Regions from separate parts of the Protofrankia symbiont of Coriaria ruscifolia genome, predicted to be linked through region 3. Evidence: predicted binding sites of a transcription regulator. Region 3 holds the regulator's gene; each other region holds the start of a gene.
The links. Region 3 encodes LexA, which represses DNA repair genes until DNA is damaged. Its sites were predicted from a motif close to CGAACNNNNGTTCG; they were not measured.
Positions count from the first base shown of each region.

Region 1: dnaB (replicative DNA helicase) is a predicted target of LexA. The motif match lies at 1,397-1,410, and genes of this name have one in related genera.
Region 2: CV1CTNOD_RS16580 (SAV_6107 family HEPN domain-containing protein) is a predicted target of LexA. The motif match lies at 1,834-1,847, and genes of this name have one in related genera.

Region 1 is NZ_CAAAFR010000203.1:105,014-108,243, forward strand. Features, by position in the region: gene dnaB (replicative DNA helicase) at 1-1,336, opposite strand, end outside; gene rplI (50S ribosomal protein L9) at 1,995-2,441, opposite strand; gene rpsR (30S ribosomal protein S18) at 2,453-2,689, opposite strand; gene CV1CTNOD_RS24005 (single-stranded DNA-binding protein) at 2,762-3,230, opposite strand, start outside.
Region 2 is NZ_CAAAFR010000152.1:7,182-10,411, reverse strand. Features, by position in the region: gene CV1CTNOD_RS16585 (GNAT family N-acetyltransferase) at 599-1,288, opposite strand; gene CV1CTNOD_RS16580 (SAV_6107 family HEPN domain-containing protein) at 1,886-2,365, shown strand; gene CV1CTNOD_RS24845 (hypothetical protein) at 3,097-3,230, shown strand, end outside.
Region 3 is NZ_CAAAFR010000173.1:29,760-32,989, forward strand. Features, by position in the region: gene CV1CTNOD_RS18970 (vitamin B12-dependent ribonucleotide reductase) at 1-136, opposite strand, end outside; gene nrdR (transcriptional regulator NrdR) at 228-689, opposite strand; gene CV1CTNOD_RS26965 (LysM peptidoglycan-binding domain-containing protein) at 798-944, opposite strand; gene lexA (transcriptional repressor LexA) at 1,374-2,138, shown strand; gene miaA (tRNA (adenosine(37)-N6)-dimethylallyltransferase MiaA) at 2,156-3,070, shown strand; gene CV1CTNOD_RS18995 (EAL domain-containing protein) at 3,118-3,230, shown strand, end outside.

The DNA of each region.
Region 1 (3,230 bases), on a different contig from region 3:
GGCCCTGAAAAGCAACGGTGACGGTGCCTGTCGGGCCGTTACGGTGCTTTGCGACGATCAGATCGGCCTCGCCGGCGCGGGCTGACTCCTTCTCCACGGCATCCTCCCGGTACAGCAGGATCACAGCGTCCGCATCCTGCTCGAGCGATCCCGACTCGCGGAGGTCGGAAATCTGCGGACGCTTGTCCGCGCGCTGCTCCGAGGCACGGTTGAGCTGGGAGATCGCCACCACCGGGACGTCGAGTTCCTTGGCGAGCAGCTTGAGCGAACGCGATATCTCGCTGACCTCCTGCTGACGGCTCTCGGTTCGCTTCGGTGACGACATGAGCTGCAGGTAGTCGAGGACGATCATCCGCAGACTGTTGCGCTGCTTGAGGCGTCGGGCCTTCGCTCGGATCTCCATCATGGTCAGGTGCGGGCTGTCGTCGATGAACAGGGGCGCGTCGGCGACCTCGCCCATCCGGCGGGCCAGGCGCGCCCAGTCGTCATCGGTGAGCCGACCGGTGCGGATGTTCTGCAGGGACACCCGCGCCTCCGCCGACAGCAGCCGCATAGTGATCTCCATCCGGCTCATCTCCAGCGAGAAGATCACGGATGTCATGCCGCTGCGGATCGACGCGGACCGAGCAAGGTCTAATCCGAGTGTGCTCTTGCCGACGGCAGGCCTGGCCGCAATGATCCACAGCTGGCCGCCGTGGAGGCCGTTGGTCAGCTCGTCCAGATCGTTGAAGCCGGTGGGGACGCCGGTCAGTGCGCCGTCGTGCCCCGCGATCGCCTCGATCTCCTCCAGCGCGGGATTGAGCAGCTCGCCGAGCGGCGCGTAGTCCTCGCTCGAGCGGCGTTCGGTGACCTCGTAGACGGCAGCCTGCGCGCGGTCGACCACCTCGTCCACATCCTGCGCGGGGCCGAAGGCGAGCTGGACGATACGCGTGCCGGCCTCGGCAAGGCGGCGCAGAACAGCCTTCTCCGCGACGATGCGGGCGTAGTAGCCGGCGTTCGCCGCGGTCGGGACGCTGGAGATGAGGGTGTGCAGGTACCCCGGCCCGCCGACACGCTCGAGCAGTTCCCGCCGGCCGAGCTCGGCAGCGACGCTGATCACGTCAGCCGGCTCACCGCGACCGTAGAGGTCGCCGATGACGCCGTAGACCGTGCCGTGCGCGGGGCGGTAGAAGTCACTCGCGGCGAGCACCTCGACGACGTCAGCGATCGCGTCCTTCGACAGCAACATGCCGCCCAGCGCGCTCTGCTCGGCAGCCAGATCATGCGGTGGGGTGCGGTCGAACTCGACCGGTCCGCCGGAAGCAGCCCGAGTGCGGTCGACATCGGTCAGCGTCATGGCCGCGGCCCCGTCATGACTGCCCCTTTCCCGCACATTTCCCGCACGCCACACCCTCTTCGAACATATGTTCGATGACAGTGGCGACTTCGTCAATCCCCAGCGGATGTCTCATCGAGCACCCACCAGGCGGCGTCGACTGTACGGACGCGTGGGCCCGGCATCCAAAAAGTTATCCACAGATCCTGGGGATAACTCTGTGCACAACACCGAAGAACCTGGGGAAATCGTTGGGACAAGCCCACCGAGGCTGTGGACAACCAGTCGGAGCAGATATCGGCTGTGCTGCTATCAGCGCCGGAAGGCCGTCATCACCGCCCATCGCCTGTGGATGGAAGAAATTCGACGACGAATCATGCCGAGACCCCACACGAAGCCTCTGAACGGCCAGGGGATCTCGGCATCTAGCTACCCGGAAAGCACAACGGGTGACCGCGATATCGGCATCGGCCGGTCTACCGGCTCCATGCCTCCTGGGGGCTGCGGCCACGCGACAACAGTCATGATCGTGCAGCCTTCGCCCGATGCTGGCTTTCTTGGGGGCTCCGGCCGCGCGACAAGAACCATGATCGCAGCCTTCGCCCCTGTGACATCGCGGTCACCCGATCAGCGTGCGGTTCCGCGGCCGCCGTTACGGTCGGCCGCGTTCAGGTGATCGTCAGGCGGAGACGACTTCCAGGTTCACGGTCGCCACGACATCCGGGTGCAGGTGCACCGACACGGTGTGGGAGCCGAGTGACTTGATCGGCGTGGACAGTTCGACCCGCCGGCGGTCCAGGTCCGGACCACCAGCAGCGGTCACAGCCGCCACCACGTCCGCCGCCGTCACCGAACCGAAGAGCCGGCCTTCCTTGCCCGCCCGGCTCACCAGCCGGATGGACAGGGTCGAGAGCTGGCCGGCGATCTCCTTTGCGTGCCCGAGATCGCGAACCTGCCGGGCCGACCGGGCCCGGCGGATCTGTTCGATCTGCTTCTCGGCGCCCCGGGTAGCCACGATCGCGTACCGGCGGGGGATGAGGTAGTTGCGCCCGTAGCCGGGGGCGACCTCGACCGTGTCACCGGGGCTGCCGAGGCCGGGTACCTCCTGGGTGAGGATGAGCTTCATCGTCACCCTCCTCAGCGAGCCGTCGAGGTGTAGGGCAGCAGGGCCATCTCGCGGCTGTTCTTCACCGCGATCGCGATGTCACGCTGATGCTGGCTGCAGTTACCGGTCACCCGCCGAGCGCGGATCTTGCCGCGGTCGGAGATGAACTTCCGCAGCAGCGAGGTGTCCTTGTAGTCGATGTAGTCGGTCTTGTCCTTGCAGAACACGCAAACCTTCTTCTTGGGCTTGCGCACGGCCGCCTTGGCCATCGTGCACTCCTATGTCATGGGTTCGACCCGACGCCTGTGGGCTCGACCCGAAGGGGTTCTGTTCCTGTAGCCCTAGAACGGGGGCTCCTCGGAGTAGCCGCCGGGCGATGCCGACCACGGGTCGTCGACGGGCCCGCCGCCGTACCCCGAACCGCCACCGGCCGGGGGACCGTAGCCGCCACCCGAGGCAGGACCCCCGGACGCGGGCGGCCCGCCATAGCCACCGGACGGTCCTCCGTAACCGCCTCCGCCTCCGCCGCCGCTCCCGCCGCGACCGGCCTTGACGACCTTGGCGGTGGCGTACTTCAGCGACGGACCGATCTCGTCGACGTCCAGCTCGACCACGGTCCGCTTCTCGCCCTCACGGGTCTCGAACGACCGCTGCTTGAGCCGGCCCTGGACGATGACGCGGGCACCCTTCTGCAGCGATTCGGCGACATGCTCGGCAGCCTGCCGCCAGATGGAGCACCGCAGGAACAGCGCGTCCCCGTCCTTCCACTCGTTGGTGGCACGGTCGAGGGTTCGCGGTGTCGAGGCGATG
Region 2 (3,230 bases), on a different contig from region 3:
GATTTGGCGGCCTCAAGCTGTAGGTGAAAACCGCTGGTATCGCAGCGGTTTCTACCTACGGTTTCCGCGTCTGTAGGTGGATTCCGTCGTTATGGCAGTGGTTTCCACCTATGAGTTCGGTCATCTTTCGTCAGAATCAGCTCTATGCGGTCTCGCAGCGGAGTGGTGAGGTCGGGGTAGTCACCTCTTGTACGCCGGGTGACGCGGTCCTGGTCGGCGCATATGCGTGTACTCTTGATCGTCGTAATTGTGCCGAAGTAAATCGGAAGGCATACGAGGCGACAAATGAAACCTTGGTTTCGTCGTGTGATCGGTTGTTCGCCGTCTGGAACGGCATGTCACCGGCGAACAAGGGCGGGACGGGCTCCGTCGTCGATTATGCAAGATCGCGTGGTGTCCCCGTCGACGTCATATGGCCGGATGGCGCTGTTCGTAGCGCCGGGTAGGGTGTTCCGCGGGTAGCGCCGGCCGGAGCGATCGTCCCGCTGGCCGCTGCAGGCAGCAGCGCCATAATCAGGTGGGCGTTCACGGCGGTGTGTACGGTAAGCGCGAGGCAGCAGGCGCCCGACTCGGCCGTGCGGCTTCACCGGGGCGGAGTTCACACGGCGCGGGCCTGCCGGCAGTTGTCTCCGGCATCGTGGGCGGGCTGCTGCTCGGCCTGCGGGGACGCGGGCTGGGGCTGATCCTGGGCTGGTTCAGTGGGAGTGAGGCGCTTACCCAACACCGCGTACTCGATCCAGCTTCCCGGAAATCGAAAATTCGACAGTAATGGAATGAAGCCCTCGCTGGCGTACAGTCGCCGGGCTCTGCTGTCGGGTAGCTCCAAGGCGGACAGTGCCGCTGTCCGTTCCGGTGCCTCCCGCAGCAGCTCCCGCAGCAGCCTGCGTCCCAGCCCCTTGCCCTGGAACTCCGGCAGGACATGGAACTCGACGATTTCCAGGCAGTCGCCGAGCCAGGTCCCGGCGTCGTCGGGCCCCAGCGCGTCACTGACGACGTCGTGCCACCACTGTCCCTTCAGCCCTGGCAGGGCGTAGGTGAAGCCGACCAGGCGGTCATCGGGAAGGAGAGCAGCCACCGCGCGCAGATCCCGCCGTTCGGCGTGCCGGCGGGCGTGCATGGTCCGTTCGATCGCCGCCCGCGCCGGGTCGGGTTCGTGGAAGTCCAGAAAGGCGGCCTTGTAGACGGCGATGACCTCGGTCAGCCGGGCACGCATCCGCGCGGGCGTCCAGCGGACCAGCCTGATGTTCTCCACCAAGCCTGCCTCCTCGCGCTTTCGTTCCTGCCCCATGCAGCTTGCCTGCCCGGGTGGCCTGTCTACCCGCGTCGATTACCGGCCACGCCTGGGCTGTGTCAGTCCCCTATATCATCCAAGGTGCTTGACAATAACGGGTGCTCGGAGTGTTGCGCCCCACTCGGTCCGGACGAGGGCCCGTAGGCGAATCTTGTGCAGTGTGGTGGCCTCGTTTCGGCCGCCGAATGTTCCCTGCAACCCGAGATGTTCCTGCAACCCCGAGCGCCACCTTGCCGATCTCCACCCCGCAGCGTGGGCCCCGGCTTCGAGCAAGGCCCCTGTGGCCGCGGCTGTGGTCGCGCCGCTTGCCGGAAGCCGCCTGACTGCCGCCTGACTGCCGCCTATCTGCCGCTTGTCTGCCGCTTGTCTGCCGGCCGGCCGGTCGTGCTCGGATGCTCGCCGCAGCCGGACCGACCGTTTGCGCCGTACCCGGCGGTGACGGCACCGGGTCGACGGATAGTCACCGACGCGTCTGCCGTCCAGTCGTTGTCCTCGGCGATGTTGACGGTTCGATCCGGGTGAGGTTTACTCGCTCCAATGTTCGAACGTATGTTCGACTTACTGGAGGATGTCGTCATGTTGGAGGGAGCGGTCATGAGTCGGCAGACTGTAGATCGACAGCCTCGAATCTCGGTCCCCTTCGCGGGGCTGCCCCATCGTTCCCGTGACGAGCTGCTCATGGCCGCGCACCACGGCCTTGACGAAGCGAGCTTCGCCCAGACTCCTGGGCAGCGGTACGCCCTGGCGCACCTGGCAGCGCTGCGTGCCGCCGCTGCCGTCCTTGTCGACCGGGCCCGGCCCCGTCACGGTCACCGTGGTCGGCCCGTCAGCGTCTGGCAGCTGCTGGCGACGGTGGCACCTGAACTGGGGGAGTGGTCGCAGTTCTTCGCAGCCGGTGCGGCTAAGAGGACGGCAGCCGAGGCTGGTCTGTCCGTGGTCGGTACCCGAGACGCCGACGACCTGGTCCGCCAGGCGGAGACGTTTCTCGCGGTGGTGGAAACAACGTTGGGCCTCCCGTCCCAGCCGGTGCTGGTGGCCACAGTTACCGGGTCCACCCCGTTTTCAAACGATTAATTGCTATTGGTGACCGAGGTGACCGACTCGTCTCTCGCCTCTGAACGCCACCCAATACCGCTGATGTAGGCAGGGTTTACCGGTCATGTTGAAATCTTCAATCTTTCTACCCGGGTGTCATTGTTCGTGGGACCTCAGGCATGTCGGTCGGTGGTGTGAGGCCGGGCGGTTGACGATGAGGGGCCGTGTGGCGAGAAGGAGATCGTTGCGCGAGCGATGAGTGCGGTGGCACGGCCGCGTCGACGCTGTCCGTCAGATTGTCGTCAATTCCTTGGAAGAGAGGGTGACCGTGATGGCTGCGGTGACCGTATGTCCGCTCGTGGCAGGCGGCACCGAGGTCCCGCGCTTCCGGGTGGATGTCCCTGTCATGGTCCGTGTCTGCCCTCGCCGGATCATGTTTGTCGGGAGGGGAGCGAGCGGGGAGCCGTGCCGATGTGACGTGACGGTGTGGGTGGTGACGGCGCTGGCGACGCCGTCCGGGTGCTGTGGGCCGGAGGATCCTGACCACGGGTCGTTCCGGAGGCCCCACATAGATCGTTTTGCGTATCGTAGATCGAACGCTCACTATCGGTGACCACTAGTGGGCATCTTGATTACTGGCGGTGGGTTTTCGGATGAATTCGATCATTGGTAGGAATGCTGTGCGGTCGACGCCTAAAGAGCCAAAGGCGGAGCAATCATGGTTTTTTCGCTCCACCGGAGGCCAAAGTCCCCGGATCGCTGACGGGACGGTGCTGCCGGACGCACCCGAGCAGTTGCGGGGGGCTGTGCTGCGAGGCCGGCGGCGTCCACCTGGCTGGGTGCTGCAACTGCTCGGTTTGTCCCTGGGTGGTCTCGTGGCCGGCATCGCCATCGGTTTCCGGCT
Region 3 (3,230 bases):
TCATGACGACGTCCCGCAGTTCCCAGGTGACCTCGTCATAGGGGTGGACGCCCGGCGAGGTGTTGACGCGTCGCACCTTCAGGCCGGCGGCCTTGGTGGCGGACTTGCTCGCTTTCGTGCCACGGTTGTCGGTCATGGCGCTCCTCGTCTGGCGTCGGTCGGATGGTGTCTCTCACCGGCTGTCTGACGTGTCGTGCTGTCTGACATGTCGTGTCAGGGGTACGTGGCTACGACGGCGACTGCCTGGCCTGCCCCCGCAGATCGGCGATCGCCGTCTCGAAGTCCTCCAGGGAGCCGAAGGACAGATACACCGACGCGAACCTCAGGTAGGCGACCTCGTCGAGCTCCCGCAGCGGCCCAAGAATCGCCCGGCCGATCTCGTCCGAGGGAACCTCGGCAGCCCCCGACGCACGCAACGTGTCCTCGACCAGCTGTGCGAGCTGGGCCAACGCGTCCGCCTCGACCGGTCGACCCTGACATGCCCGGCGCACGCCCGCGATCACCTTCCCGCGACTGAACGGCTCGGTGACACCGCTGCGCTTGATGACTCGTAGTGACGCCTCTTCGATCGTCGTGAAACGCCGGCCGCAGGACGGACACGATCGACGTCGACGAATCGCGGCGCCCTCCTCAGCCTCCCGACTGTCGACAACCCTGCTGTCGGGGTGTCGACAGAACGGACACCGCACGGACAACCCCCAAGATTTTGTCGACTTACAGCCACGTAACTACAAGATGTTGTGGTCAACAGTAGGACTGGACACCACGACCTGGCAAGTCGCCAGCGCGTGGGCCCCTCATGGCAAACGGAGCGTCTGACCAGGGACGAGATCGATCGTCTCAAGCCGGTTCAGACCGGCCAGGCGCGCCACGCCCACCCGGGTGTCACCGTCGGGAGCCAGCACGCGGGCGATACCCCACAACGTCTCCCCGGGCCGAACCACGTGAACGCGAGTTGCTCCGTCACCCCTGGTCGGCGCGGCCGACGACGTCACCCGGGCTACGGATAGAACCAGGCAGGACACCGCCATAACAAGGATAACCAGGACAACTCGACCCCGCCCGGTCAGCCTCAACGGGGGCTCAGCCGACCTCTGCACCATCCACCTCCCCAACTTTCACCAGCACGTGCCACTTCCAACAACATGATCATCGAACACCTGTTCGATCGAATATCTGGTTGAGTTTGTACCGCACGGCTCCGACAGAATCGTCATGACACGCTCGAACAGGCGTTTGAGATATTCAGTCGCGGCGGTTACGGTCGTAGCGATCAGATCCAGGTCGTGACCGCCAGCTCCGGTTCACGGCAAAACGTCAGGTATGCCGGGATCGGAGTCTGCCATGACCGACAACGAAGGAGAGCGGCAGGCATGACCACCGACCAGAACCGCACCCGCCGTGGCCGGCCCCCACGTGGCTCCGTACGCGACCTGCCGGATGGACCGGCAAACGCCTCGGCCCTGACACCCCGCCAGCGCAAGGTGCTTGAGGTGATCCGCAACGCCGTCGAGCGCCGAGGATACCCGCCGAGCGTGCGTGAGATCGGTGATGCGGTGGGGCTCACGAGCACCAGCAGCGTCGCGCACCAGCTGAAGACGCTGGAGGAGAAGGGCTTCCTGCGTCGCGACCCCCACCGCCCACGGGCCATGGAGGTCCTGTCCGCGCAGGCGCCGGTACGACCGGTGGTACGGGAGGCTCCTCCCGTCGGCACGCCCATGGAAGGCCTGCCGGCGACCGACGCCACGCCGGACGCTCCCGCGCAGGCGGCGTACGTACCGGTCCTCGGCCGTATCGCGGCGGGCGGCCCGATTCTCGCCGAACAGGCAGTCGAGGACGTCTTCCCGCTCCCCCGCGAGATCGTGGGCGAGGGCACGCTGTTCACCCTGCGGGTCATCGGTGATTCCATGGTCAATGCCGCGATCTGCGACGGTGACTGGGTGGTCGTCCGCCAGCAGCCGGTCGCGGACAGCGGCGAGATCGTCGCCGCGATGATCGACGGTGAGGCGACGGTCAAGACGCTGCGCCGCCGTGACGGCCACGTGTGGCTCGAACCGCAGAACCCGGCTTATGCTGACATTCCGGGTGACAGTGCGACGATCCTCGGCCGGATCGTCGCGGTCCTTCGTCGGGTCTGATCCTCCCGGGGGTGAACATGGACGTAGGCGTCGACCGGCGCACAGCCGGTCGGGTCGTGACTGTCGTCGGGCCGACAGCGGCCGGCAAGAGCGACCTGGCGATCAGTCTGGCCGTCGAACTGGGCGGGGAGATCGTCAACGCCGATTCCATGCAGCTCTACCGAGGCATGGACATCGGTACCGCCAAGATGCCGCCGGAAGAACGAAGAGACATCCCTCACCACCTGCTCGACGTCTGGGACGTCACCCGTGCCGCTGACGTGGCGTCCTACCAGAGGCTGGCCCGAGGGGTCATCGACGATCTTCTGACTGTCGGCCGCACGCCGGTGCTCGTGGGCGGATCAGGGCTCTACGTCCGGGCCGTCATCGACGACCTCGCCTTTCCCGGCACCGACCCGGCTGTCCGGGCGCGCCTGGAACGGGAGCTGTCCGAGCGGGGCGCGACCGCGCTGCACGCCGATCTCGCTGCGCGGGCACCGGCCGCGGCCGCCGCCATCCTGCCCGGTAACGGCCGCCGCATCGTGCGTGCGCTGGAGGTGGTGGAGCTCACCGGCAGCTTCACCGCCTCCCTGCCGGAACCCCGCTCGATCTATGACGTGGTTCAGATCGGCGTCGACCATCCGCAGCTCGACGCGAGGATCGCCGACCGCGTGGCGGGCATGTGGGCCGCCGGCATGGTCGAGGAGGTCCGGGCACTCACCGGCACGGGCCTGCGGGACGGTCCCACCGCATCCCGGGCGGTGGGCTACGCCCAGGTTCTCGCCTGGCTCGACGGCGCGCTCGATTCGGCCGAGTCGGCCCGGCTCGCGACAATTGCCGCGACGCGCCGATTAGCTCGCAGACAAAGGTCGTGGTTTCGGCGCGATCCTCGCATAATCTGGCTGGACCGTCCCGACGTCGAACAGGTGGCGGGCATGGTCGGCTCGGCCTGACGTGCGACGGGCCCGCGGCCCGTTCTTCCCGTCGTCTGGAGACATCTGTGACCGCGATCGAGTTGAACCTCGTCCCGGCCCTGTGTGCCGCGTTTGACGACGGGTCGTTACAACTGCATTACCAACCCGAGGTCGACCTGCGCAACGGGTCGGTTCCCGC